Regions from separate parts of the Pseudomonas sp. PA1(2017) genome, predicted to be linked through region 2. Evidence: riboswitches for the same ligand, from Rfam matches in the RefSeq annotation. Region 2 holds a riboswitch; each other region holds the start of a gene.

What was found. Region 2 has a riboswitch for cobalamin ahead of BVH01_RS11235 (ABC transporter substrate-binding protein). Riboswitches for the same ligand answer to the same signal wherever they lie in the genome.
Region 1: it holds a riboswitch for cobalamin, as region 2 does, so the genes downstream of both, cobO (cob(I)yrinic acid a,c-diamide adenosyltransferase) here and BVH01_RS11235 (ABC transporter substrate-binding protein) in region 2, are expected to answer to the same signal.
Region 3: it holds a riboswitch for cobalamin, as region 2 does, so the genes downstream of both, BVH01_RS03985 (CbtB domain-containing protein) here and BVH01_RS11235 (ABC transporter substrate-binding protein) in region 2, are expected to answer to the same signal.
Region 4: it holds a riboswitch for cobalamin, as region 2 does, so the genes downstream of both, cobG (precorrin-3B synthase) here and BVH01_RS11235 (ABC transporter substrate-binding protein) in region 2, are expected to answer to the same signal.

Annotation. Positions count from the first base shown of each region.
Region 1 covers NZ_MSXU01000009.1:1,336,109-1,343,010, reverse strand. Annotated here, with positions in the region: gene ttcA (tRNA 2-thiocytidine(32) synthetase TtcA) at 1-447, shown strand, start outside; gene BVH01_RS13095 (DNA-3-methyladenine glycosylase I) at 470-1,189, shown strand; gene BVH01_RS13090 (NAD-dependent deacylase) at 1,189-1,968, shown strand; gene BVH01_RS13085 (C40 family peptidase) at 2,023-2,658, shown strand; gene BVH01_RS13080 (C40 family peptidase) at 2,794-3,321, shown strand; cobalamin riboswitch at 3,390-3,616, shown strand; gene cobO (cob(I)yrinic acid a,c-diamide adenosyltransferase) at 3,745-4,380, shown strand; gene BVH01_RS13070 (cobyrinate a,c-diamide synthase) at 4,377-5,702, shown strand; gene bluB (5,6-dimethylbenzimidazole synthase) at 5,699-6,349, shown strand; gene cbiB (adenosylcobinamide-phosphate synthase CbiB) at 6,362-6,902, shown strand, end outside.
Region 2 covers NZ_MSXU01000009.1:891,539-898,440, forward strand. Annotated here, with positions in the region: gene BVH01_RS11225 (ABC transporter ATP-binding protein) at 1-589, opposite strand, end outside; gene BVH01_RS11230 (iron ABC transporter permease) at 586-1,620, opposite strand; gene BVH01_RS11235 (ABC transporter substrate-binding protein) at 1,617-2,624, opposite strand; cobalamin riboswitch at 2,792-2,988, opposite strand; gene BVH01_RS11240 (TonB-dependent siderophore receptor) at 3,148-5,274, shown strand; gene BVH01_RS11245 (type B 50S ribosomal protein L31) at 5,436-5,696, shown strand; gene ykgO (type B 50S ribosomal protein L36) at 5,693-5,848, shown strand; gene BVH01_RS11255 (gamma-butyrobetaine hydroxylase-like domain-containing protein) at 6,065-6,358, opposite strand; gene BVH01_RS11260 (HEAT repeat domain-containing protein) at 6,355-6,902, opposite strand, start outside.
Region 3 covers NZ_MSXU01000001.1:872,665-879,566, reverse strand. Annotated here, with positions in the region: gene cobN (cobaltochelatase subunit CobN) at 1-469, opposite strand, end outside; gene cobW (cobalamin biosynthesis protein CobW) at 482-1,531, opposite strand; cobalamin riboswitch at 1,627-1,809, opposite strand; cobalamin riboswitch at 1,880-2,082, shown strand; gene BVH01_RS03985 (CbtB domain-containing protein) at 2,177-2,362, shown strand; gene BVH01_RS03980 (CbtA family protein) at 2,373-3,083, shown strand; gene BVH01_RS03975 (cobalamin biosynthesis protein) at 3,080-3,487, shown strand; gene cobM (precorrin-4 C(11)-methyltransferase) at 3,615-4,388, shown strand; gene BVH01_RS03965 (hypothetical protein) at 4,351-4,656, opposite strand; gene BVH01_RS03960 (PAS domain-containing protein) at 4,653-6,902, opposite strand, start outside.
Region 4 covers NZ_MSXU01000001.1:761,568-768,469, reverse strand. Annotated here, with positions in the region: gene cobJ (precorrin-3B C(17)-methyltransferase) at 1-1,579, opposite strand, end outside; gene BVH01_RS03495 (precorrin-2 C(20)-methyltransferase) at 1,742-2,494, opposite strand; gene BVH01_RS03490 (precorrin-8X methylmutase) at 2,518-3,150, opposite strand; gene cobG (precorrin-3B synthase) at 3,147-4,502, opposite strand; cobalamin riboswitch at 4,598-4,931, opposite strand; partial or broken gene cbiE (precorrin-6y C5,15-methyltransferase (decarboxylating) subunit CbiE) at 5,094-6,300, shown strand; gene BVH01_RS03475 (cobalt-precorrin-6A reductase) at 6,297-6,902, shown strand, end outside.

The DNA of each region.
Region 1 (6,902 bases), 440 kb from region 2:
TACACCTTTGCCGACGAGATCGGCGCGACCAAGATGGCCCTCGGTCACCACCGTGACGATATCCTCGAAACCTTCTTTCTCAACATGTTCTATGGCGGCACGCTCAAGGCCATGCCGCCCAAGCTGCGTGCCGACGATGGCCGCAACGTGGTGATTCGCCCGCTGGCCTACTGCAGCGAGGTCGATATCGAGGCCTACAGCACGCTCAAGGGATTTCCGATCATCCCGTGCAACCTGTGCGGCTCCCAGGAAAACCTGCAGCGCCAGGTGGTCAAGGACATGCTGCAGGAGTGGGAGCGAAAGTCGCCGGGGCGTACCGAGATCATGTTCCGCGCCCTGCAGAATGTGGTGCCTTCGCAACTGGCTGACCGCAACCTGTTCGATTTCACCAGCCTGAAGATCGACGAGCAGGCCACGCCGCGCTTTCTGAACGTGATGAACCTGTAATTTCGAGGGCTGACTCCAAGCGATGCACGATTATCGATGGCTGCATGAATACTGCGTGAACCGTTTCGGCTCGCTCGAGGCACTCGAGGCGCGCCTGCCGCAGCCCGTCTCCGACAAAAAGCTACGGGCGCTGGGTAATGATCGCTACCTGTCCATCATGAGCCTGCGCATATTCCGGGCTGGCCTCAAACACAGCCTGGTCGATGCCAAGTGGCCGGCCTTCGAGGAAGTGTTCTTCGGCTTCGATCCGGAAAAGGTCGTGCTGATGGGCGGCGAGCGCCTGGAGCGTCTGATGCAGGATGCTCGGTTGATTCGCCATCTGGGCAAGCTCAAGAGCGTGCCGCGCAATGCGCAGTTCATTCTCGACGTGGAGTGTGGTGCGCTGAGCGGGCCTGCCGCTGCCGCGAAGGCCGGCACGCCGAAGCCGGGTTTCGCCTTTGGCGCGTTGATCGCCGATTGGCCGGTGACCGATATCGTCGGTCTCTGGCACTGGCTGGCCAAGCAAGGCAGCCAGTTGGGCGGGCTTTCCGCGCCGCGTTTCCTGCGCATGGTCGGCAAGGATACCTTCATCCCCAGCGATGACATGGTCGCCGCCCTCAAGGCCCAGAAGATCATCGACAAGACGCCCAATAGCCAGCGCGACCGGGCGGCGGTTCAGGCCGCCTTCAATCAGTGGCATGCAGAAAGCGGCAGGCCGATGTGTCAGCTTTCAGTGATGCTGGCGCACACGGTCAACCATTGATGGCGGCGCAACTGCAGCGCCTGGTGTCAGCGTTCATCGATGCCCGGCGCATCCTGATCATCACCGGGGCGGGAATATCGGCCGATTCCGGCTTGCCGACCTACCGCGGCATCGGCGGCCTCTACAACGACCATACCGATGACGGTGTGCCGATCGAGGTGGCAATGTCCGGCGACATGCTGCGCCGCGATCCGGCGCTGTGCTGGAAGTATCTGGCGCAGCTTGGCAGCGCTTGCCTGGGCGCCCAGCCCAATGCCGCCCACCGGGCGATAGCCGAGCTGCAGACGCTCAAGCCGGATTGCTGGGTGCTGACCCAGAACATCGACGGCTATCATCGCCTGGCCGGCAGCCCCGACGATCGCTTGATCGAGATTCACGGTGAATTGGCGCCCCTGTATTGCCAGGTTTGCCGGGAAACCGACGAGCGGTTGGGCGAGCATCTGCAGCGACCCCTGCCGCCTATGTGCGTGGCCTGTGGAGGGGTGTTGCGGCCACCCGTAGTGTTGTTCGGCGAGCGGCTGCCGCCACTGGCCGTAGAGCGTCTATATGGGCAGATGCGGGAGGGCTTCGACCTGGTGATCAGTGTCGGAACCAGCGCCAGCTTTCCTTATATAGCCGAGCCGCTGATACAGGCGCGCCGTTCGGGCAAGGTCACGGTCGAGGTCAATTTGTCGCACACGGACGTCAGCGCACTGGTTGACTTCAGGCTGGAAAAGCGGGCCTTAGATGTTTTCCCGGAACTACTGAGTCACATTGCTGATCATAATATTTGCAAATGATCCCGTTAGCGGGCATAGTCGCGGCTGATCAATTTTCATGCCACGGTCGTGCCCATGCGCCAACGCTTCGCACCCCTCGTGCCTCTCGCACTCACAATGGTTCTCGCCGCGTGCGCTAACCATGCTCCACAATCCCAGATTGATGCGCCGTCGGCCCAGGCTTCCTTGCCTGCCAGGCCAGTCGTAGTAGCGCCCGCTCTCGATCAGGCCGATGCCGGTGCAGACGACGCCGCTGCCGAATTCGCCGATCACGCACCCTATGAGCTGCCGCAGTTGGCCGACAGCGTGCTGGAAAAGGGCATCTCCCTGATCGGCACTCGCTACCGTTTCGGTGGCAACTCGGTGAAGACCGGGTTCGACTGCAGTGGCTTCATCGGTTACCTGTTCCGCGAGGAGCTGGGCATGGAACTGCCGCGCTCGACCCGCGACATGATCAACATCGATGCTCCGTTGGTCGAACGCAAGGCGCTCGAGCCGGGTGATCTGGTGTTCTTCAGCACCGCCGGCCGTGGCCGCGTCAGCCATGCAGGCATCTACCTGGGTGACGATCAGTTCATCCATTCCTCCAGCAGCCGCAGCGGTGGCGTGCGCATCGACAGCCTGGATGATGGCTACTGGAAGCGTACGTTCATCGAAGCCAAGCGCGTTCTGGCGCTGGCGCCGACCGAGCATCTGGCCTCCCAGCACTGATAAATCGTTGCCTGATCGAGTCGGTCGGGCAACAATTTTAATGTTTTCAAGTGACTGCAGCGTAAAGCTAAAGCTTGCACTGCAGTTGTGAACGCGGCAGAGTAGGGCGCATTCAGGCTCCAGGATCGTCCGTCCATGACTGCCACCATCCGCATCGCCTTCCTCTTGCTCGCGGCACTGCTCAGTGCTTGTTCCAGCCGGGCGCCCGTACCTGCTCCGAAACCTGTCGTCGTCATGCCTGCTCCCGGTGCCTATCAGGGTGGCGCGGATGATGTGCTGTTTCGTGCGCTCGGTCTGGTGGGTACCCCTTATCGCTACGGCGGCAACACGCCGGACAGCGGTTTTGATTGCAGCGGCCTGATCGGCTACGTGTACCGTGATGCCGCCGGCATCAGCCTGCCACGCTCGACCCGCGAGCTGATCAGCATGCGCGCGCCGACCATCGGCCGCGATTCCCTGCGCAGTGGTGACCTGGTGTTCTTCGCTACCAGCGGTGGTAGGCAGGTCAGCCATGCCGGCATTTACGTCGGTGAGGGGCGCTTCGTGCATGCGCCGTCATCGGGCGGCACCGTCCGCCTGGACAGCCTCGGCAACAGTTACTGGCAGCGCACCTATATCGAAGCCAAGCGCGTTTTTCCGGTGGAGCTTGCCAGCCATCCCTGAGCTGCCGTCGCCCAGAGCAGCGCTACATGGCTGACTCTCCGATTGACGCTTATGCCGTCAGTCCTTACCCTTTGCGACCTGCTTCAGGTGTCCCTGGTCTCGGCCAGGGGTGAAACTGGGAAGTCGGTGCGCTGCCGCCAAGCGAGCAATGCCGACGCTGCCCCCGCAACGGTAAACGAGCCCAACCATGCTTCTGGCCACTGTATCTTCGATGCGGGAAGGCGGCGTGGTTCGTCGTGTTCTGTGAACGCGGCACTCGTGAGCCCGGAGACCGGCCTGTCGCTTTTTCCTTAGGTTGCGCGGTGGGCGCGGCCGGTGCGCGGCCCTAGGGCCAGCCCCTGCCTGCTCCTGCGTGATCGTTTTTATCGTCGGGCACCGATACGTGCTCGAACCGCGCGAGCTTGCTGGCGCCGAGGAGATCCCATGAGCGAATCGACCCCATCCCCCAGCCGCGAATCGGCCGAGCGCGACGCGCGCCATAACGCCCGCATGGCGCGCAAGAAAGCGCTGATGGACGAAAAGATCGCCCAGGCCCAGGAAGAATACGGCTTGCTGCTGGTGCACAGCGGCAACGGCAAGGGCAAGAGCAGTTCGGCCTTCGGTATGGTTGCCCGTGCGCTCGGCCATGGCCTGAAAGTCGGCGTCGTGCAGTTCATCAAGGGCGGCATGGCCACCGGCGAAGAGCACTTCTTCCGGCGCTTTCCCGATGAAGTCAGCTACCACGTGATGGGCGAGGGCTACACCTGGGATACCCAGGATCGCCAGCGCGATGTCGAGAAGGCACGCTTGGCCTGGGATGTTGCCAGGCAGTTGCTGAACGATCCGCAGATCGCCCTGGTGGTGCTGGACGAACTGAACATCGCCCTCAAGCACGGCTACCTGGATGTGGACGTGGTGCTGCGCGATATCGAATCGCGCCCGGAGCTGCAGCACGTCGTGGTGACCGGTCGTGGCGCACCGCCAGCCCTGCTCGAAGCGGCCGATACGGTGACCGAAATGACTCTGGTCAAGCATGCCTTCAAGGCCGGTGTGAAGGCGCAGAAGGGCGTGGAATTTTGAGCACGACAGATGCGCTTTCCGCCGAGCCTGGGGCGCCACGGCAGTGCCCGGCCCTGGTGATCGCCGCGCCCGCCTCGGGGCAGGGCAAGACCACCGTCACTGCTGCCCTGGCGCGCCTGCACACCCGACGAGGCAAGCGGGTACGGGTGTTCAAGTGTGGGCCGGACTTTCTCGACCCGATGATTCTTTCCCGCGCCAGCGGCAACCCGGTCTATCAGCTGGACCTGTGGATGGTCGGCGAAGCCGAGAGCCGCCGCCTGCTCTGGGAAGCCGCTGGCGAGGCCGATCTGATTCTGATCGAAGGGGTAATGGGCTTGTTCGACGGTTCGCCGTCGGCAGCTGACTTGGCGCGCCGTTTCGGTGTGCCGGTGCTCGGGGTGATCGATGGCTCGGCCATGGCCCAGACCTTCGGCGCCCTGGCCGTCGGCCTGGCCAGCTACCAGCCTGACCTGCCGTTCTCCGGCGTGCTCGGCAACCGCGTCAATCCGGGTCGCCATAACGACCTGATCCGTGACAGCCTGCCGGCTTCGATCCGCTGGTATGGCTCGTTGCCACGCCGTGCGGCCATCGAACTGCCCAGCCGGCACCTCGGCCTGGTGCAGGCTGGCGAACTCGTCGACCTCGATACGCGCCTGGATACCGCGGCCGATGCTCTGGAGCAGACGGCGACGATCACGCTGCCGCCGCCGGTGACCTTCGCCGCGCCCTCGACCGAATCGGTAGCGCCGCTGCTCGCTGGCGTACGCATCGGTGTGGCTTTTGATGCTTCCTTCGCGTTCATCTACCAGGCCAATCTCGACCTGCTCGAGCAGATGGGCGCGACGCTGACGTTCTTCAGCCCGCTGACCGACGAGGCGCTGCCCGACGTGGACAGCCTTTACCTGCCGGGCGGCTACCCGGAGTTGCATCTGCAGGCGCTGGCCGCCAATCGGCCGATGATCGACGCCATCAAGGCCCATCAGCAGGCCGGCAAGCCGCTGCTCGCCGAGTGCGGCGGCATGCTGTATCTGCTCGAGTCGCTGAGCGATGTCGCTGGCGAGCGCGCCGAGCTGGCCGGTCTGCTGCCTGGCACTGCGCAGATGCAGAAGCGTCTGGTTGCCCTGGCCCTGCAGAGTGTCGAACTGCCCGAGGGCGTGCTGCGCGGGCACAGTTATCACCACTCGTGCCTGGACTCTGCGCTGCAGCCGCTGGCCCGCGGGGACTGCCCGAACGACAAGCCGGTCAGCGAGGCGGTGTTCCGACTCGAGCGCCTGACCGCGTCCTATATTCATTTCTACCTGCCTTCCAATCCGCCAGCCGCTGCGGCGTTGTTTCGTCCATGACCGCGCACGCCTTCAGCGCCGAGGAGCGCGCCGCGGTCTACCGCGCCATTGCCGAGCGCCGTGACATGCGCCATTTCAGTGGTGGCGAGGTCGCGCCCGAGTTGCTCGCCCGCCTGCTTGAAGCGGCGCACCAGGCGCCCAGCGTTGGCTTGATGCAGCCGTGGCGTTTCATCCGCATCACCCGGCCGGCGCTGCGTGAAGCCATCTATCAGTTGGTCGAGCGCGAGCGCCAGCTGACCGCCGAGGCACTGGGCGAGCGCTCCGACGAATTCATGCGGCTGAAGGTCGAGGGCGTTCGCGACTGCGCCGAAGTGCTGGTGGCGGCCTTGATGGAAGGCCGCGAGGCCCACGTGTTCGGCCGGCGCACCTTGCCGGAAATGGACATGGCGTCGCTTTCCTGCGCGATCCAGAACCTATGGCTGGCGGCCCGTGCCGAAGGCCTGGGCATGGGCTGGGTGTCGCTGTTCGACCCCGTCGCCCTGGCCGAGCTGCTGGGCATGCCGCCGGGCAGCAAGCCGGTCGCGGTGCTCTGCCTGGGGCCGGTGCAGGCCTTTTACCCGGCGCCGATGCTGGCCCAGGAAGGTTGGGCGCAAGTGCGGCCGCTGCACGAACTGCTGTTCGAGGATCGTTGGGATCAGCATGAATAACGAGAACCGTCCATGAGCCTGATCCTCAGCGCTGTCGCGGGCGTGGCTATGGATGCCGCCCTCGGCGAGCCGAAGCGCTGGCACCCGCTGGTGGGTTTCGGCAAGCTGGCCAACCGCCTGGAGCAGCGCTTCAACCCATCCGGTGGTGGCTGGCGCAGCCATGGCGTGAGCGCCTGGTGCCTGGCGGTGCTGCCGTTGACGCTGCTTACCGTGCTGCTGGTGCAACTGCCGTGGATCGGCTGGCTGGTGCAGATCGTCGTCCTCTACGCCGCCCTGGGGCTGCGCAGCCTCGATCAGCATGCCCAGCCGGTGGCCCAGGCGCTGCGCCTGGGTGATCTGCCGGTGGCGCGCCAGCGAGTGGGCTACATGGTCAGCCGACGTACCGAGGACCTGGACGCCACTGGCGTGGCCCGTGCGGGTACCGAGTCGGTGCTGGAGAACGGCAGCGATGCGGTGTTCGCCGCGCTGTTCTGGTTTCTCGTCGCCGGGGCGCCGGGTGTGGTGCTGTACCGCCTGAGCAACACCCTGGACGCCATGTGGGGCTACCGCAACG
Region 2 (6,902 bases):
GGTCATGCAGGGCGATCAGCGTGGTGACCGGCAGCGCCCGCACCAGGTTGAGAATCGACAGTTGGTGCTGGATGTCCAGATGGTTGGTCGGCTCGTCGAGCAGCAGGATTTGCGGCTGCTGGGCCAGCGCCCGGGCGATGTGTACGCGCTGGCGCTCGCCCCCGGACAGAGTGCTCCAGGCATGCTCGCGCATGTGGGCCATGTCCACGTCGGCCAGGGCCTGCATGACGATGCGCTCGTCACTGACGGACCAGGGCTGCAGCGCCGACAACCACGGCGTACGTCCCAGTTCGACGGCATCGCGCACCGTCACCGCATCACTGGTATCGGCCTGCTGCTCGACGAAAGCCAGTTGCCGGGCCACGTCGCGGCGGCTCAGGCTCGTCAATGGCTTGCCATGCAACTGCACCTGGCCACTGCCTGGCGCACGAATGCCGGAAAGCAGCTTGAGCAGGGTCGATTTGCCCGAACCGTTGGGCCCGATCAGCCCCAGGGTTTCGCCCTGGCGAATCTGCAGATCGACGCCGGCCACGATCGCCCGGCCCTTCACCGACCAGCCAAGGTCGCTGCATTGCAACACGGTGCTCATCGTACCCGCCTCCCGCGCACCAGAATCACCGCGAATGCCGGTGCACCGACCAGCGCGGTGACCACCCCAATGGGCAGCACCTGGCCCTTGATCGCCGTGCGCGACAGCACATCGGCGGCGATCAGGAACACCGCGCCGATCAGCGCCGAAACCGGCACCAGCCGGCCATGCCGCGCGCCCACCAGCAACCGCGCAGCGTGGGGAATCACCAGGCCGACGAAGCCGATGGAGCCGACGATCGACACCATCACCGCGGTAACCAGTGCGGTACAGGCGATCAAGGTGGCCTGCACACGACGCACCGGCACGCCCAGCGAAGCCGCCGACTCGGCACCAAAGGTGAAGGCATCCAGCGCTCGCGTGTGCCAGGCGACCAGCAAGACCCCGGCCAGGGCCATCGGTACAGCCAGCAGCACATCTTGCCAGTCGACTCCGCTCAGGTTGCCGAGCAGCCAGAACATGATGCCGCGAGCCTGCTCGGCGCTGGCCGACTTGGTGATCAGAAACGAGGTCAGTGCGTTGAATAACTGGGAGCCGGCAATACCGGCAAGAATGATCTGCGCACTGCCGCTGATCGCACCACCGCCCGCCGCCCGGGCCAGCAGCGCGACCAGGGCGAACGCGGCGACCGCGCCGAGAAAGGCGCCCATGGACAACGACAGCATGCCGGCGCCCAAGCCGAGCAAAGCCACGGAGACCGCGCCGGTGGAAGCGCCCGCAGAGATTCCCAATAGATAGGGGTCGGCCAGCGGGTTGCGCAGCAGCGCTTGCAGCACCACGCCGGACACCGCCAACCCGGCCCCGCAGCTGGCAGCGACCAGGGCGCGGGTCAGGCGGTAATTCCAGACGATGCCTTCATCGATCGGGTCGAGCACGAAGCCCGCCGCGAACAGTTTGTTGGCCAGCACCTGAAACACCACCGAGGGCGCAATGCGGGTTTCGCCCAGGGCGACTCCGGCGATCACCGCCACACCCAGGAGCAGCAGGCAGGCGATGGTCAGCAGGAACAGGCGAGAACTGCGTGCAATCATTGGAATTCGTCAACGGCCTTGGCGAGGGTTTCGATGCCTGTGATCATACGCAGCGAGGCCTGCATGCCATCGGCGTCGATGATCACGATACGCCCGTTCTTGACGGCATCCATGTGCTTGGCGACCGGGTCGTTGCGCAGGAATTCGAGCTTCTTTTCCACATCGTCGGCGGGAAAGCGACGACGGTCCATACGCGCCAGCACCAGCACCGTGGGGTTGGCCTTGGCCAGGGTTTCCCAGCCGACGCTCGGCCACTCCTCGCTGGACTCGACCACGTTGCGCAGCCCCAAGGACTTCATCATGTAGTCGGCCACGCCCTTCTGGCCGGCCACGTACGGGTCCAGATCCATGTCCGGGCTGGAGAACCAGAACAGCGCGGAAATGTCCTTGGCCTGGCGCTGCTCGGCACCGGCCACCGCCGCGGCCAGGCGCTTCTGCAGGTCGGCGACCAGGGCGTCGCCCTTGTCCTGCACGTCGAAGATCTGCGCCAACTGGTTGATGCTCTTGTACAGGCTGTCGATCTGGAACGGCTGCAGGCGGGTACCGTCGGCGCCGACCAGGTTGTCCTTGCCTTCGCAGTCGGTCGGCATGATGTAGGTGGGGATGTTCAGGTCGTGAAACTGCTTGCGCGTACCCACCACGCCCTGCTCGCCCACCATCCACTCGAACTGCACCGCCACCAGGCCCGGGCGCTTGTTGATCACCGATTCGAAGCTTGGGTCGTTGTCGGCCAGGCGCGGCACCTTGGCATTCTGCGCCTCGAACTCGGGCAGCACGTGGCTGAACCACAGCGAGGTACCGGCCAGGCGTTCGCCCAGGCCCAGGGAATAAAGGATTTCGGTACCCGCCTGGCCGATGGTCACGGCGTTGCCGGGGCTTTTCGCGAACGTCAGCGACTGGCCGCAGTTTTCCAGGGTGAGCGGGTATTGGGTCGGGCCGGCGGCATGAGCCATGGAGGACAGCGTCAGAGCAGCGCCGATGACGGCGAGGCGTGATACGAACATGCGGGTGATCTCCTAATCAACAAATACGCATAACGGCAGTGCGTAGGCTGGAGAACACATCACGCTGCGCGGCCATGGCCGCACCTGTCCCTTGCGGGAAGTGATCACGGATGCCCCCTCCCGGACACCCCGCCGGCGGTTCGATTACTGGCGCCTGCCCGCCAGAAGCGGATCAGACCCATGCCGGCAGGTCTCCTGACTGGTACGTCGATGCAACGCGGCGGCCTTCCCGGAAGCGATTCCAGTGACACGAATGCAGCGCTGCTCGGTACCTACAGTTGCGGGGGCAGTTCCGTTTGGCCACCAGAAGCGGCGACGGATTCCCTATTAATTCCTCGCGGAAACCGGCGGCGGCATCTTAAACGATTAAGTGATGCGCCTGCAGTGCTTTGCCACAGTTTGTTCAGGCCATGGCGAGCACGCTCGGGCCTGAACTTGCTGGCGCACTCAAATATCTTGCCAATACAATTGTTACGTTATAACAATTCACAAGGCACGTCCATCATATTAGGATCCTCTCACAATGCGGTTCACCGACATATCCTGCCGCCCCACGCACTATGTTTTCACCGGTTTCATCGCCCTGCTGGCTCCCATGGCCGACGCACAGACACGCCGCACGGAACCGTTGGAGCTGGAACGGACCGAAATCCTCGGCACACGGGAACAAGCTTATCGATCGACCATCGCGCCCACGGCTAACAAGAGCGACACGTCAGTCAAGGAAACACCTTTTTCGATCCAGACGGTAACCCGCGAGCTGATCGAGGATCGTGGCGTCACCACCTTCGGCGAAGCCATCCGTACTGTGCCCGGCGTTACCAATCAGGTGGGCTGGGGTGGCATGAATGATCGTTTTCGACTGCGCGGCTTCGCCACTGAAAGCAACTTGAAGAACGGCATCCGTCGCAGTAGCTTCGCCGCCCTCGACGAGCTGGCCAATATCGAGCAGATAGAAGTACTCAAAGGTCCAGCCTCCGCGCTGTATGGCCGCTTCGAACCCGGCGGCGTCGTCAATCTGGTCACCCGCAAGCCCCAGGCCGAGCAGCGCACTCGAATCGATGTGAGTGCCGGGCGGTATGACTTCTATCGCAGCACCCTGGACAGCACCGGCGCGCTCACTGACGACCTCGACTATCGCCTGACCAGCGCCTGGCAGGACAACGGCAGCTTCCGCGATTTTGTCGACAACTCGAGCCAGTTCATTTCACCTGTGCTCGGTTGGAAACTGGCGCCGCTGACCACCCTGACCATCGAGTTCGAGTACGCCCGCAAGGTTGCCGACATGGATCGTGGCTTCGGCAACAACCCGCTCTACCTGCAGGCGCCGCGCTCACGCAATTTCGCAGAACCCGATACGCGGGTCAGTGCCATCAGCAAACTCGCCTCGGTCACTCTGGATCATGCACTGGATGACGACTGGGACCTGCACGCCGCCTTGCAGGCATCTGATGCCCGGCAGTCGAGCCACTGGTATGCCTATGGTTTCCTCAACGGTGGTATCGGTGGTACGCCGAGCGCCCCTACCGTCAGCCGTCGACCGCAGTGGAATCAGGACCGACAGATCGACGCGACCGCCCTGGCCGAGATCAGTCGCCGCCTGACGACCGGCTCAATAGGCCATCGCGTCCTGCTGGGCGCCGAGTACAGCCGAGACTGGTGGGACTACGATGCCGCTGCAGGTGCCAGCTCCTCCATCGACTTCAATGCCCCGATCTACGGTAGCCCGCCTGGGCCACTAAGCCCGGCAGGTTCGGGCCGCTTCATCAATGACTCCTGGGCCCTCTATGCCCAGGATGAACTGAGCTTCGGCGCCGAAGAGCGCTGGCGCCTGCTACTGGGTGGGCGTTTCGACCAAATGAGAGCCTCCACCTTCGATCAATGGTACGGCTTAGACGAGGCATCGCAGAAAAGCTTCAACGCGTTCTCGCCGCGCGTGGGCCTGACCTGGACGCCGGTCGATGCAGTTTCCCTCTATGCCAGCTGGTCGCGGTCGATGCGTACCGAGCTGAACAACGGCATTCTGCGCGATGGCCAGGTACCCAAACCGGTGTCGGGCGAACAGTTCGAGATCGGCAGCAAACTCAGCCTGCTGGAGGGTCGCTTCGCGCCGACGCTGGCCATTTTTGACATCCGCCGCCGCGATGGCCTCGTCTCGGACCCCAATGACCCGACCTTCACCTACAGCATTCAGGTTGGCGAGCAACGCAGCAAGGGTTGGGAAATCGACCTGCCCTTCATGATCACTCCGCGCTGGCGCCTGCTGGCGAGCTACACACGCCTCGACACGACCATCAGCAAGGACACCGACAGCGGCATGCAAGGTAATCGTCTGGCCAATGCACCGCGTAGCAATGCCAGCCTGTGGAGCACCTATGACCTGGCGACCCTTCCCGGCCTGAGCATCGGCATAGGCGCCAACCGGGTGGGTGAACGCGAGGCCAACAACGCCAACAGTTTCAGCCTGCCCGCTTACACGCGGTGGGACGCCAACCTCACGTACCGTTTCGGCCAGGCCCAACGCTACCGCACCCAACTCAACGTTCAGAACCTGTTCGACAAGCGCTACTACGACTCCGGCGGCAGCTTCGTACCCACGTACCCCGGCGCACCGCGCATGGCGATAGTGAGTATGGGCGTGACGTTCTGAGCAGCGGCTGACTCCGGTAGGCGCACCGCTCCTACCGAACAGATCTCACTGATTATGCAGCGTTACAGACGGCTCAAGAATTTCAAAGACAGGCTTGTAATGAGAATCAAAATCGATAAAATCAATTTAGATACATTATAACCTACCAATACGGAGTTCCCATGAAACCTGGTATCCACCCTGACTACCGCCTCGTGCTGTTCCACGACGTGGCCGCTGACGCCTACTGGCTGATCGGCTCGACGGTCGACACCGACAAGACTCGCCAGCACAGCGATGGCAACACCTATCCCTACGTCACCCTGGACGTGTCCAGCGCCTCGCATCCCATCTATACCGGCCAGCAGCGCCAGGTCACCAGCGAAGGCCGTGTGGCTGGCTTCAACAAGCGCTTTGCAGGCTTCGCAGGAGCCAAGGCATGAAAGTAGTCGCCTCGCTTAAACAGGCCAAGTTGCGTCATCGCGACTGCCAGATCGTCAAACGTCGCGGCCGCATCTACGTGATCTGCAAGACCGAACCGCGCTTCAAGTGCGTGCAGGGCCGGCCCAAGCCACAACGCAAGAACAAGGGATAAGTGGCTGCATCGCCATCGCGGCGCAATTGCAGCCATCTTTCCAAGGCCGCGTCGCGACAACCACTCGCCGCAGGGCACGGCTACAGTATCGAGGCGTGTGCAAAATCGACGTTTCGACACGATGCCAGTAGGAGCATCGCCCTCGGCGCGAAGCGATTTTCGGTCATCCCGCAGATGGCACCGCGACGACCAGGCCATGCGACAAGCATGGCCAACTCAACCTGCCACCTCCCCCAGCTCACGCAAATAACGCCAGGGATAGATGCCGCGGTCGTGACCATCGTCGAACACCAGTTGCACACCATAGCCCTGGGCATGGATCGCCGTGATGCGTATGCCATCCGGCACCACATCGATACGCTGCGCCAACCAGGCCGCCCGGCATTTCGAGCATGGGCACGCAGCACGCAGGCGGCCATGGCCGAGCACCTGAACCTGCCCTGCTCCCCAATCGACGCTTAGCGTCCCCTGCGCGGCGCTGTTGCGTACTGCGACGGGCGCCTGGTTCATGGGGTGAGCGAACGCAACTGGCCGATGGCGATCCGCACGGCCTTGCGCACTTCCGGGTCGGCATCGTTCTCGGCGGCTTGCAGGGCTGACAGCGCGGCGCCATCGCCCAGCTCGCCCAGTGCCAGCGCCGATTCCTTGCGCAGGTTGCTGATGGCGTGCCCGAGCAATTCCACAAGCCCGTCATGCGCCGCTGCGAAGCGCAAGCGACCGAGCGAGCGCACCGCGCGCAGGCGCACCTGCCAGTAGCTGTCGCTCAGCGCCTCCAGCAGCGCGGGGCCGGCCGCCGCCTGGCCGACCTTACCCAGCGTGGTGGCTGCTTCTTCGCGCACCTGCCATTCACGATCCTTGAGCGCCGCCTTTAGGGCCGGCAGCACGCTGTCGTCGCTGGCCAGGCCCAAAGCGCCGGTTGCCGCACGGCGTACTTCGGTATCGCTATCGTCACTGGCCAGGCGCGCCAACAAGGGCAAGGCATCGCTTTGCTTGAGCCAGCCAAGAATGCCCACCGCCTCGCGACGCACGAAGGCATCGCTATCCTGCAGCGCCG
Region 3 (6,902 bases), on a different contig from region 2:
CGATGCACTGGAAGAACTGCCGCGCGTTATCCACACCACCCTGACGCAGGTACTGCCAGAGCCGCTCGGCATCCTCGGCGGCCACGTTGCCCAACCCGGTCAGCTCGGGATCGGGGCTGTCGTCGCCAGGCACCAGAATCAGCGTCTTGCCCTGCCCCGCCAGTTCCACCAGGCGCTGAATGCCGTAGCGCCAGTAGCTGACGCCGCCGTGCACGGAAATCAGGATGACCTTGGCGTGCCTGAGCACCTGCTCGACGTAGAAATCCACCGAGGCGTTGTTGCTCAGCTGCGCCGGGCTGGCCAAGCGCAGGCTGGGGTAATCCTCGGGCAGGTGCCGGGCAACCTCGGCCAACAGCGACAGGTGCGAATCACCGGTGCACAGCACCACCAGCTCGGCGGGCGTCTGGCCGAGGTCGGCGATGCTGTCGGCCGGCAGCGACTGGCCGGGCTGGGTACGCAGCAGGTGCATGACGGGCGCCGGTTACGCCAGCGCCGCGTTCAGCTCGGCGGCGATGGCGGTGTGATCCAGCGCCTGGCCGATCACGATCAGGCGGGTCACCCGTGCTTCGTCAGGCTTCCATGCACGGTCGAAATATTTGTCGAACCGCTGGCCGACGCCTTGCAGCAGCAGGCGCATGGGTTTGTTCGGCACGGCAACGAAGCCTTTCACGCGCAGAATGCCGTGTTTGCCGACCACATCCTTCAGCGCAGCGAGTAGTCGCGCCTCGTCCGCTTCCGGTAGTTCCACGTGGAACGAGTCGAATTCGTCGTGATCGTGATCGTCGTCTTCATCGTCGTGGTGAGTGCGGCGGCCCTCGATATGCAGCTCGGTCTCGCTGTTCAGGCCCAGCAACACATTGAGTGGCAGCGAGCCGCCATGAGCCTCGACCACCTTCACCGCCGGCGGCAGCTCCTCGGCCACTTCGGCGCGCACGGCGGCCAACGCGTCGGCATCGAGCAGGTCGGCCTTGTTGAGGATCACCAGGTCGGCGCTGGCCAGTTGGTCGGCGAACAGCTCGTGCAGCGGCGACTCATGGTCGAGATTAGGGTCGAGCTTGCGTTGGGCATCGACCTGATCCGGGAAGGCGGCGAAGGTGCCAGCTGCGACGGCCGGACTGTCGACCACGGTGATCACCGCATCGACGGTGCAGGCGTTGCGGATTTCCGGCCAGTTGAAGGCCTGCACCAGTGGCTTGGGCAGGGCCAGGCCGCTGGTTTCGATGAGGATATGGTCGAGGTCGCCGCGACGCTCCACCAGCTCGCGCATCACCGGAAAGAACTCTTCCTGCACGGTGCAGCACAGGCAGCCGTTGGCCAGTTCGAACACCCGGCCATTGGCCTCTTCCTCGGTGCAGCCGATGGAGCACTGCTTGAGGATTTCGCCGTCGATACCCAGCTCGCCGAATTCGTTGACGATCACCGCGATGCGCCGGCCCTCGGCATTTTCCAGCATGTGGCGCAGCAAGGTGGTCTTACCGGCACCGAGAAAACCGGTGACGATGGTGACGGGAAGTTTGGCGAGCGTTTTCATGGAAGCCCCTGGCGTCTGGAGAAACGGCGAGCGGGCAATAGGATGGCAGGCGCGGGCAAACCCATGCCGAGCATCACCGGATCACCCCGCCCGGTTGTCGAAAGCGTTATCGAGGCAGGTCTCCTGGCTGGCAGGTCATGGCGCGCGGCCGGCCTTCCCGGTTGCCCAGTGGCGATTGGCGACGCACTCGCTGCTTACAGTTGCGGGGGCAGCCACGGCGGTCCGTGTTCCCTCTTAGCTGCTTGATGACAAGCAGCACCTCGAAAACGCAAGGCTACGCAGAGCCCGCCGTACGGTCAATTGCCAGAAGACCTGCAACATATTGACGCACTTGCCGCTTCGTGGTGTTCTTGCCCGGTTGTTTCAGGTGTCTCACGTCGACGTGCGTGAGGTGAAACGGGAAGCCGGTTCGAGTCCGGCGCTGCCCCCGCAACGGTAAGCGAATGCCAGGATCGTTTTGGCCACTGTGCGCATGCATGGGAAGGCCGATCCCCATCGCCGCAAGGTGATCATCGCGAGCCCGGAGACCGGCCTGGATCGTCTGTTTGGCAACCCGCGGTGGGCGGGCACGCGCCGATCGCTGCCTGCCTGTGCGGGCTGTCTCGCCGTGTCCTGCTGTGCCGTTTACCCCTGAGGTCTACGATCATGTCCAGCAGCGTCATTTCCACCTCCAGCGTTTCCACATTGCCCCTCTCACAGCGCATCCTGCTTGCTGTCGGGAGCTGCGTGCTGGGCGCCGTGCTGATTTTCTTCGCCGGCTTCTCCCACGTCGAAGCCCTGCACAACGCCGCCCACGACACCCGGCACAGCGCCGCGTTTCCGTGCCACTGAGGGATTGCTGATGATCAAGCGTATCGCCCAGACCGCCGGCTTCGCCGGCCTGCTCGCCGCCATCGTGCTGACCTTGCTGCAGAGCCTGTGGGTCACCCCGCTGATCCTTCAGGCGGAAACGTTCGAGGTCGCGGAGCCTGCCGCCATCGAGCACAGCCATGACGCCACCGCTGCCCACGACCATGGCGCGAGCGGCCACAGCCACGACGGCGAAGCCTGGGCGCCGGAAGACGGCTGGCAGCGGCTGTTATCCACAGGCCTGAGCAATCTGGTCGTCGCCGTCGGCTTCGCGCTGATGCTCGCCGGCCTGTTCACCCTGCGCGCCCCGGAAAAAACCTCGCAGGGCCTGCTCTGGGGGCTGGCCGGATTCGCCACCTTCGTCCTGGCGCCCGCCAGCGGCTTGCCGCCAGAGCTGCCGGGCACTGCCGCAGCGGAACTGTTGCTGCGCCAGTACTGGTGGATCGGCGCGGCTGCTTCGACCGCTGCGGGCCTGGCGCTGCTGGCGTTCGGCGGCAACTGGATGCTGCGCATTCTCGGTGCGGCGATTCTCGCCTTGCCCCACCTGCTCGGCGCGCCGCAGCCCGACGTGCATGAAAGCCTGGCGCCCGAGGCGCTGGAGCATCAGTTCATTCTCGCCTCGCTGCTGACCAACGCTGCGTTCTGGGCAGCGCTGGGCCTGGCTGCCGCTTGGTTCCACGGCCGTGGGCGCCGGCAGCAGTGAGTGAGCGGCCTGCTCTCGTCGCCGGCCTGGGTTGCCGGCGCGAGTGCTCGCTCGAAGAGTTGCTGAGCCTGCTCGACAACACGCTGGCTGAGCATGGCTCGAGCACTGCCGAGCTGACAGCCCTGGCCAGCAGCGACCACAAGGCTGACGAGCCAGGCTTGCAGCAACTGGCTGCCCAGCTGAACCTGCCGATCCACTTCCTGCCCGCCGAGGTGCTGGCGGGTTACCATGGGCGCCTGACCGAGACCTCGGCGCAGGCGCTGCAGGCTACCGGCACGCCAAGCGTTGCCGAAGCCAGCGCTCTGGCCCTGGCCGAACAGCTGAGTGACCGAACCGCTCGTCTGTGGATAACCAAGCGCAAGAGCGCCAACGCAACACTGGCCGTTGCCCGCAACGATCCGTAGGGTGGATCGGGACGCGTAGTCCACGCTTTCTCTATCCACGGGAAGGCGATCCCCCACCTGGCGACCGCATAAGCCGAACACCACGGTGGAAGAGAAAAGCGTCTTTCACCCTATACCCAGGAATCCCATGACCGTCTATTTCATCGGCGCCGGCCCCGGCGACCCCGAGCTGATCACCGTCAAGGGCCAGCGCCTGATTCATAGCTGCCCGGTAATCCTCTACGCCGGCTCGCTGGTGCCCGAAGCAGTGCTGGCCGGCCACCGCGCCCACCAGGTGGTGAATACCGCCGAGCTGCATCTCGATGAAATCATCGCCCTGCTACAGGCGGCCCATGCACGTGGCGAAGACGTGGCGCGGGTGCATTCGGGCGATCCGTCGCTGTACGGCGCCATCGGCGAACAGATTCGTCACCTGCGTGCGCTGGGCATCCCCTTCGAGATCGTCCCCGGCGTGACCGCCACGGCCGCCTGCGCCGCGCTGCTGGAAAGCGAGCTGACGCTGCCCGCGGTGTCGCAGACGGTGATCCTTACCCGCTACGCCAGCAAGTCGCCGATGCCGGCGGGCGAGCAGTTGCATGATCTCGCCCGCCACGGCGCGACCATGGCCATCCACCTGGGCGTGCAGCACCTGCCAGAGATCGTCGCCGAGTTGCTGCCGCATTACGGCGCCAGTTGCCCGATCGCGGTGGTGCATCGCGCCAGCTGGCCGGACCAGGATTGGGCGGTCGGCACCCTGGCGGATATCGAGGCCAAGGTCAGCGCCAAGGGCTTCCGGCGCACCGCGCTGATTCTCGTCGGCCGGGTGCTGGGTGCGCAAGACTTCGCCGATTCGGCGCTCTACAACGAAGGCCACCGCCATCTGTTCAGGACAAGCGCTGCAGACGATACAGGCTCTCGCTGACCTTGCCGCGGTTGTCGGCAATAACCATCTGCGCGCTGTAGCGGGCGAGGCGTCCATTGAGATCGCTGGCGTACAGCTGCTTGAGAAAGGCCGAGTAATCGACAGCGCTGGGTTCGCCGAACAGCCAGACATGCAGCGCCGGCAGGCGGAAACTCCAGTGTCCCTCATCGCAGTCGAAACCGGACTCGCGCAGCCGGGCGATCACCTGCTGGTCGCCATGCAGCACCGCTTCGCAGCTGCGATACAGGGTGTCGAGCCAGGCACTCATCCGCCTGCAACCTCTGGCAATTCGATACGGAAACAGGCCCCGCCCTGCTGATTGCTCACGCTCAACTTGCCACCCATCTGATTGACCAACCCATAGCTGACCGACAGACCGAGGCCAGTGCCCTTGCCCACCGGTTTGGTGGTGAAGAACGGGTCGAACACCCGGTCCAGCAGCAGCGGGTCGATCCCGCCGGCGTTGTCCTGAACCTGCACGATCACCTTGCCGTCCTCGCACTCACTGCGCAGCAGGATACTGGGCTCGAGTTCCGGGTGCTTGTCCCGCGCGCTTAGCAACGCGTCCTTGGCGTTGACCAGCAGGTTGATGATGACCTGTTCGAGCTGATCGGCATGCCCACGCACCTGGGGCGTGCCGCACAGCTGCAGGGTCAGGTCGATGTCGCGTACCAGTTCGCCTTCGCGGATCAGCGTCAGGGCGCCTTCGATGGCTTCGTCCGGGCTGAACAGATCGTCCTCGACCTCGGAGCGTCGCCCGAAGATGCGCATATGGTTGATGATCTTCGCCGCGCGGGTGATCTGCTGCTCGATACGGCCGAGCTTGTTCTTCAGGTACTCGGGGTTGGCCGAGCCGTTCTCCACGCCCTTGAGAGTGTTGGTGAGGGCAATGCGCATGACGTTGAGCGGCTGGTTGATCTCGTGAGCCAGCCCCGTGGCCATTTCGCCGAGCACCGCCATCTTGGCGCTCTGGTTGAGCATCTGCCGGGCCTTCTGCAGCTCGGTATCGTCGCGACCGACGGCCTGCACCTCGATCAGCTTTCCGTGCTCGTCGAACACCCCGCGCTCGGACAGCACCCACCAGATGTGCTCGCGGCCAGGCAGGTCCATGCGCACCAGCGCCGTACCAACTGGCTCATTGGGGGTCAGCTGGCGATGGCGCTCGCGAAACTGGGTCAGTTCCTGGGCCGAAAGATAAGTGGCCAGGCTGGTACCGGGCAGGTTTTCCTGGCGAATGCCCAGATATTGGGCCAGCGGCCGATTGGCGTAGACCAGGGTAAGGTCGGGGCGATAGCGACAGATGATCGCCGGCGAATCCTCGACCAGGATACGGTAGCGCTCCTCGCTCTCGCGCACCCGCTCGGCGGCCTGGGCAGCGTCGGTTACGTCCAGGCACAGGCCGACCGCTTCAATGGGGATGCCGCGCTCGTCGCGAAGCAGCTTGGCCTCATCCTGCAGCCAGTGGTAGCGACCATCACGGTCGATCAGCCGGTAGCGGCAGCTGGCCACGCCCTGGCTGAGCAGCGTGCGGGTGTGAGCGAAGTAGATGTCGCGATCATCGGGGTGGATGAAATCGGCCACGCTGCGCTGCACGAAGTCATCCAGCGTCCAGCCCAGCAGCGCGCTGCAACTGTCGCTGCAGAACACCGGCACGAAAACGCCTTCGTCGTAGCGGTTCACGTAGATCACCGCCGGCGCACTGGCGACCAGGCTCTTCAGGCGCGTGGTAGCGGCGTCGGCCTCGACCTCCTTGAGCTTCATGTCGTTGATGTCCAGCACGGCGCCGACAATGCGCCGCTGGCCGTTGGCATTGAGGATGCGTGTGTGGATGCGAAACCAGCACAGCGTATCGTCGGCATCGCGCAGGCGCACCACCTGCTCGAATGCCCGGCCGCTCAGTTCGGCGTCGCCCAGGCGGATGCGGAATTCGTCGCGATCGGCCGGGTTGAGCAGCTCCAGCCAGTCGGCCAGGGTGACCGCCTCATCCTCGCTGAAACCGAAACGCTGAGTCAGGCAGGGCGCCAGCAGGAAGGCACCGCTGCGCGGTACGTACTCCCACCAGCCGGTGCCCAGCAGGCTCTGCAGAATATCCACTCGCTCGCCGTGCACCTTGCGATTCTGCTCATCGAGACGTTGCAGCAGCGGCGCGGCGACATGGGCGAACAGATCCAGCCAGTCACGGGTATTGAGCTCGGGCATGCTCTGGTGGGCGACGTACGGCGAGCACAGCAGCCAAGCGCGGATGCCCTGGTGGTCGGCGTACGGCACCAGCCACACCGAATCCGCAGCGTGCCATTCGGCGACTCCGGCATCACCGCGCAGCCACTGCACCGGCTGGTCGCCGGCATAGTGCTGCAACTCCCGCGGCAGGTGCTGGCCATCGTCCCAGAACACCGGCGTCAGGGCATCGCGGTAATGGCCGACGACCTGCCAGCCGCCGCGCAGGGTATCCGGTAGCGCCAGGGCCACACAGGCCATACGCAGGGCCTGGGCCATGGCACCCAGCCAGTCGTG
Region 4 (6,902 bases), on a different contig from region 2:
CGATGATCACCAGGGTGCGCATGTCGACCATCTCCGGCGTCAGCTCGCCAAGGCTGACCACCCGCAGCGCTTCGGCAGGGCGGCCGATGTCGCGGCCCAGTACCACCACGGTTTCCGGCGTGCGATGGGTGCGGACGATTTCCAGGGCGCGGCCGAGCTGCCAGGGGCGCGCCTTGGAGATCGGGTTGTAGAAGGCCATGGCGAGGTCCGCGGTGCCGGCGTGGTCGAGACGGCTCTCGATCACCGTCCAGGGTTTTAGGTTATCCGACAGGGAGATCAGGCAGAAATCGTGGCCCAGCGGCGCTCCGGCCTTGGCAGCGGTGGCCAGGGCCGCGGAGACGCCGGGCAGCACTTGCAGCTCGACGGCGTGCCAACTGGCCGGCGCCTCGGCCTCTTCGAGTGCTTCCAGCACCGCCGCCGCCATGGCGAACACGCCAGGGTCGCCAGAGGAAACAACCACCACCCGGCGGCCGCTGGCTGCCAGCTCGAAGGCGTGCCGCGCGCGCTGCAGCTCCTCGCGATTGTCACTGCAATGGCGCACCTGATCATCACGCAGTGGTTCGGCCATGCGCACGTAGGTTTCGTAACCGAGCAGATCCTGGGCTTCATCCAGGGCGCGGCGTACGGCGGGTGTCATGTGTTCCGCCGCGCCCGGGCCGAGGCCGATCACGCTCAGGCGCCCGCGGGGGCGGCCGATGGCCTGGGCAGCGGCCGGCGACTGCGCCTGCAGCACCTGCAGGCCGTCGTGCTGTGCGATGACCGCCGGCAGCGCGGTATCCGGTGTGATGAAGCGCAGCGCCACGTTCAGTTCACGGGCCGCGTCGGCCAGCGCCTTGTCGGTCATCAGCGCGGTGGGTGCGAGCAGGGCGGCCAGGGCCTTGGCCGCCAGGCCCGAACGCTCGAGCAATTGTTGGACACGCGCCGGCAGATCTTCAGTGCCCTCGACGCGCACCAGCAGGCTGCGCGGATGGATCAGCAGCTCGTCCGGCCGGGCGGCGCGTTGTAGAGGCGTGATATGCAGCGTCCGGCGACCATCTTCGGCCAACGGCAGCTTGCTCTGATCCAGCCAGGACGCATCACCGTCGATGCGCAGGTTTTCGCCGCCGAGCAGGTCGGAAACGAAGCGCTTGCCCTGTTCCAGATCGGCCAGGGCATAGCCGCTCGGCGGGTCGAGCAGGCAGGTGCCGAAGCGCAGCTCACCGCTGGTGGTGATTGCGGCGCTGACCTGCAGGCTTGCCGCGATCTCCCGGGCCATACGGTTGACGCCACCCAGGCCGCCCAGCAGCGGCACCACGGCGCTGCCGTCTTCGGCCACGGCCAGTACCGGCGGCTCGGCGCCCTTGCTGGCGAGCAGCGGCGCCAGGCTGCGAATGACGATACCGGCGGCGCACAGGGCGATGATCGGCGTGCCACTGCGATACAGGCCGCGTAGGGTGTCGCCGAAGTCGTCATAGGCCGCATCGGCCTCGACCCGATCGCGCAGACCATGGATCAGCGCCTGTGGATAAAGCGCCTGGATGCGCCGGGCGGTGGCCAGGGCGGAGGAGCCGAGGATGACGATGGCGGGGGAGGAAGTCATTGAAGTTTCACTGTTCATGGCGAGCACGGTGCATGCCGCGGTGAAGTAGAGCCTGTAGGAGCCGCGACCCCGCGGCGAATGGCACGGGCAACGCGCAAACGGCGTTGCAGCCACCATCGATTCGCCCCGAGGCCGGGGCTCCGACAAGCCTGTCGTGTTCGCTCAACCGCGCCACTTGATGCCCGGCACCACGATCATCGAAAAATACGGCGAAGCCATCGGCTCGACTTCATCGAGCGGCACGATGCGCTGGTTGGCCATGGTCGCCCGTTCCACGTAATGAGCACGGTCGTGCAGGCCGAGATCTTCCAGCACACGGCGGACTTTCTCGAAGTTGCGGCCGAGTTTCATCACCACGGCGGCTTCGGCATCACGCAGGCGCTCGCGCAACTCGTCTTCGGGCAGCACGCCGGAGAGCACCGACAGGCTCTGGTTGCGGTACACCAGGGGTACGCCGAGCACCGCGGCGCTGCCGAGCATCGAGCAGACGCCGGGGATCACCTCGGCCTCGTAACGCTCGGCCAGGCGGTCGTGCAGGTACATGTAGGAGCCGTAGAAGAACGGGTCGCCCTCGCAGATCACCGCCACGTCGCGACCGGCGTCCAGGTGTTCGGCGATCTGCACCGCGCAGGTGTCGTAGAAATCGCTGATCACGCCTTCGTAGGTCAGTGGCGGCTCGAGTTTTTCGGTGGTTACCGGGTAGACCAGCGGCAGGCGTTGCTGGCTGTCTTGCAGGTGCGCCTCGATGATGCCGAAGGCATTGCCGCCCTGGCCGACGTTGGCCTTGGCCTTGGCCACGAAATAGCCGACCACCGGCGCCGACTTGAGCAGCCGCAGGGCCTTGAGGGTGATCAGTTCCGGGTCGCCGGGGCCAACGCCCAGGCCGAGCAGGCGGCCCTTGCCGTGGCGGTCCATACCGGGGAGGTCAATACCGCTCATCACTCGACCTCCGTGGCCAGGGCGTTGACTGCCGCGGCGGCCATGGCGCTGCCACCGCGGCGGCCCTGGACGATCACGTAGGGCACGCCATGCTCGGCATAGGTAGCGGCGAGCAGATCCTTGGATTCGGCAGCGCCGACGAAGCCCACCGGGAAGCCGAGGATCAGCGCCGGCTTGGGCGCGCCGGCGGCGAGCATGTCGAGCAGGTAGAACAGCGCCGTCGGCGCGTTGCCGATCACCACCACGGAGCCTTCCAGGTGTTCGCGCCAGTGTTCCAGGGCCACCGCCGAGCGGGTATTGCCGAGCTGCTTGGCCAGCTCCGGTACGCCGGCATCGTTGAGGGTGCAGATCACCGGGTTGGCGGCCTGCAGCCGCGTGCGGGTGACGCCCTCGGCAACCATCCGTGCGTCACAAAGAATCGCCGCGCCCCTGGCCAGTGCTTCACGCCCTGCCGTACCGGCACCCGGCGAGAAGCGCAGATCCTGCACCACGTCGACCATGCCGCAGGCGTGGATGACCCGCACCGCGAGCTTTTCCAGATCCGCCGGAATGGCGCTCAGGTCGGCCTCGGCGCGGATGATGGAAAAGGAATTGCGATAGATCTCCTGACCATCGCGGATGTAATCGGTCATCGGGTGAAACTCCGGGTAGCGGTGAGCGAGGCGAGCAGGGCGCCGGCTTCGTCAGGTGTCAGGTGATGGCCCAGCAACTGGCCGAAGCCACTGCCGAGAGGCTGGCGGGCGAACAGGTCGTAGCGACCTTCGGCCACGGCCAGCAGGGTGAAGGGCGTGCGGTGGGCGGCGGCGCAAGAGCGGCTGCAGCCCGTGAGGTGAATGCTCGGTCGTTCACTGCCGGCGGGCAGCCGTTCGGCCAGACGCAGGGCATCGGCCTTGGTGTCGGCCAACCCCTTGGCGCAGCCGCTGGCGCCGGTACAGGCGATGATCCGCGCCAGCGGCGCGGCGGCGTCGGTCAATAGGCCGAGACCTTGCAGGCTGTGGATAACCTCATCGACAGCGGCTTTGGGAATATTCGGCAGTAGCACGCTTTGCCAAGGCGTCAGGCGCAGGCTGCCATCGCCATGGCGGCGGGCGAGGGCTGCCAGGCCTAGCAGCTGTTCGGCCGCCAGCCGACCAAGGGCAGGGCTGGCGCCGATATGCACGAGACCAGGCTGATGCTGCTCATGGATGCCGAGATGGGCATTGGCGTGCGCCGGCGCCCGGCGCCACTCGTTTATCGGTAGCAGCGCATCGCCCAGCCGAACCTGCAAGCGCTGCAGCAGCTCGGCAGGCGCATGGTTTTCCAGCAGATGGCGCATGCGCGTCTGCTCGGGTGTGGCCAGCTCGAGAAACAGTTCGAGCAGGGCGATCACCAGATCATGGGCCGCGGCCTGTGGCACGACAGCCAGCGCGGGTGCATCGTCTGCCGTCGTGGGCGGACAGCCGGCAAGACCGAAGGCGTAGCCGATCCCATCTTCCAGGGGCAGGGCGCTGAGCCAGATATCGTGAGGGTGTTCGAGCATCGCCAGGCGTTCGCCGCCGTCGAGCAGCAGGGCGAACTTCGGTGACAAGGCATGCAGGCGCGGCGTGTTCTCCAGGGTCGCCAGCAGTTGCGCGGCCAGCGGCGAGATATCCACAAGCGCCTGCGGGTCGAGGCCGGCTGCCGGGCTGACCATCAGGTTGCGCACGTCATCGGCGGCCGGCGAGCGCGGACCCAGGCCAGCGTCCAGCAGCTCGCTTATCAGCGTGTTTTCACAACCGGCGCGGATGCCGCGAATCTGCAAGTTGCCGCGGTTGGTGGCCTCGATCACCCCGCCGGCATGGCGCTGAGCGGCCTTGGAAATGCGTTCGGCCTGCTCGGCTTCGAGGCGCCCGCAGGGCAGCTTGATGCGGCAGATGCCGCCGTCCTTCGCCTGCACGATACGCAGCAACCCCGGGCAGGCCGAGGGACGAACAGATAGCGATGGCGTGTGAGCAGGCTGTTTCAACGGATCACCGTAGTCGGGTCACATGGGCATCCGTTCGAGGATAGGCCAGAGAAGGGTCAGTTTCTCTCACCGGGACACCCCGCCCGGTGTGGGCGCATGCGACTGAATCGGCCGGCAGGTCTCCTGGCTCGCAGGTCATGGCGCCTGGCCGGCCTTCCCGGTTTCCCAGTGGCGATTGGCAAGGCGCTCGCTGCAACAGTTGCGGGGGCAGCCACGGCGGAAAACCTGCCCAACATCTGCTGCGCGTCGGCCCTGCTGCGTTAGAAAATGCCTCGTAATGCTCATGTACAGAAGTACACTCCGCTTCCTCGCCAATTTCTGCCTTGCAGGGCTCTAGCTCGCTAGCTATTGAACAGGTTTTCTCGTGTTCCCTCTTAGGCCGCATTGGCTCACATGTAGCCGCTGGGCACCGACAGAGGCGCTATTATGCCCGCTTTGCCCGCCGGGATGAAAAGCCGCGTCGTCGGATCGCCCAGAAGCATGGCTGCGATGTGTCGATGGCAGTCGCTGTGGAGAAGGCCATTGCTACAAATCGGGCGAATGGCCACTCCACCCAATCCACCGCTGGCTGCCAATGATGAGGACTGAGAAATGACACCCTGGCTGACCGTCGTGGGCATTGGTGAAGATGGCTACGCCGGCCTCGGCAAGGCAGCGCGGCATGCATTGCTGGCGGCCGAGCTGGGTGGTCGGCAGCGAGCGCCAGCTGGCGCTGCTGCCCCACTGCATCCGTGCCACGCGCCTGCCCTGGCCGAAGCCGTTTTCCCTGACGCCGGTGCTCGAGCGCCGCGGCACGCCGGTCTGTGTGCTCGCCAGCGGTGACCCGATGTTCTTCGGCGTCGGCGCCAGCCTGGCTCGCGAGCTGGCGCCGGACGAGCTGCGCATCCTGCCGGCGCCATCGTCGGTGTCCCTGGCCGCTTCCCGTCTGGGCTGGCCGCTGCAGAGCACCGCCGTCGTATCGCTGGTCGCCCGGCCGCTGGCAGCGCTGCAGGTGCAAATCCATTCCGGCGCGCGCCTGCTGGTGCTGAGCAACGATGGCGACAGCCCGGCCGCCGTCGCCGAACTGCTGCGCGAGCGGGACTTCGGCCCCAGCCGGCTGAGCGTGTTCGAGCACTTGGGCGGCGAACGCGAACGGCGCATTGATGGGCTCGCCGATGGCTGGTCCCTGGAGCGCGCAGCGGATCTCAATCTGGTGGCCATCGAGTGCGTTCCAGACTATGAAGCCATTCGCCTGCCGCTGACCCCCGGCTTGCCGGACGATGCCTATCGCCACGACGGCCAGCTGACCAAGCGTGATGTGCGGGCCATTACCCTGTCGCGGCTGGCGCCTTCACCGGGCGAGCTGCTCTGGGATGTCGGCGCCGGCTGCGGTTCCATCGGCATCGAATGGCTGCGCGCCCACCCCAGCTGCCGCGCCATCGCCATCGAGGCGGACGAAGGGCGCCAGGCCCATATCGCCCATAACCGTGATGCCCTTGGTGTGCCCGGCCTGCAACTGGTGGCCGGGCGGGCGCCCGAGGCGCTGGACGGGTTGGCCGCGCCGGATGCGGTCTTCATCGGCGGCGGCGTGACCGTACCTGGCGTGCTGCAGCGCTGCTGGCAGGCACTCAAGCCCGGCGGTCGGCTGGTGGCCAATGCCGTGACCTTGCAGAGCGAGGCAGCGCTGATCGCCTTTCGCGGCGAACACGGCGGCGAGCTGACCCGCATCGAGGTGGCCCAGGCCAAGCCGTTGGGCGGGTTCGACACCTGGCGCGGCGCGTTGCCGATCACCCTGCTCGACGTCAGCAAGCCGCGATGAGCCGCATCCTGCTGCTCGGCGGGATCGGCGAAGCGCTGAATCTCGCCCGCCGCCTCGGGCCTGAGCATGTCTACAGCCTCGCCGGGTTGGGCAAGGTGCCCGAGGATCTGGCCTGCCAGGTGCGCGTCGGCGGCTTTGGCGGTGCCGAGGGGCTGGCCGATTTTATCCACAGGGAGCGCATCGATTTGCTGGTCGATGCAACTCATCCCTATGCCGCGCAGATCAGCCATAACGCGGCACGCGCTGCCGAGCAGGCCGGCGTGCCCTGTTGGGCGCTGCGGCGTCCAGGCTGGACGGCATCGCCGGGTGATGACTGGCGCGAGGTGTTCGACTGGCCCTCGCTGATCGCCGCCCTGGCGCGATTCCGGCGCCCGCTGTTCACCTTGGGGCGCGAGCCGCTGGAGCATCTGCACGAGATTCCTGCCCATCAGCACTGGACGGTACGTTGCCTGCAAGGCCAGCCGACCAGCGAGCGGGCCGAGGTGATCGGTGCCCGCGGGCCGTTCAGCCTCAAGGACGAGCGCGTGCTGTTCGCGCGGCTGAACTGCGACGTGCTGGTCAGCAAGAACAGCGGCAGCGCGGCCACCGAGCACAAGCTGCAG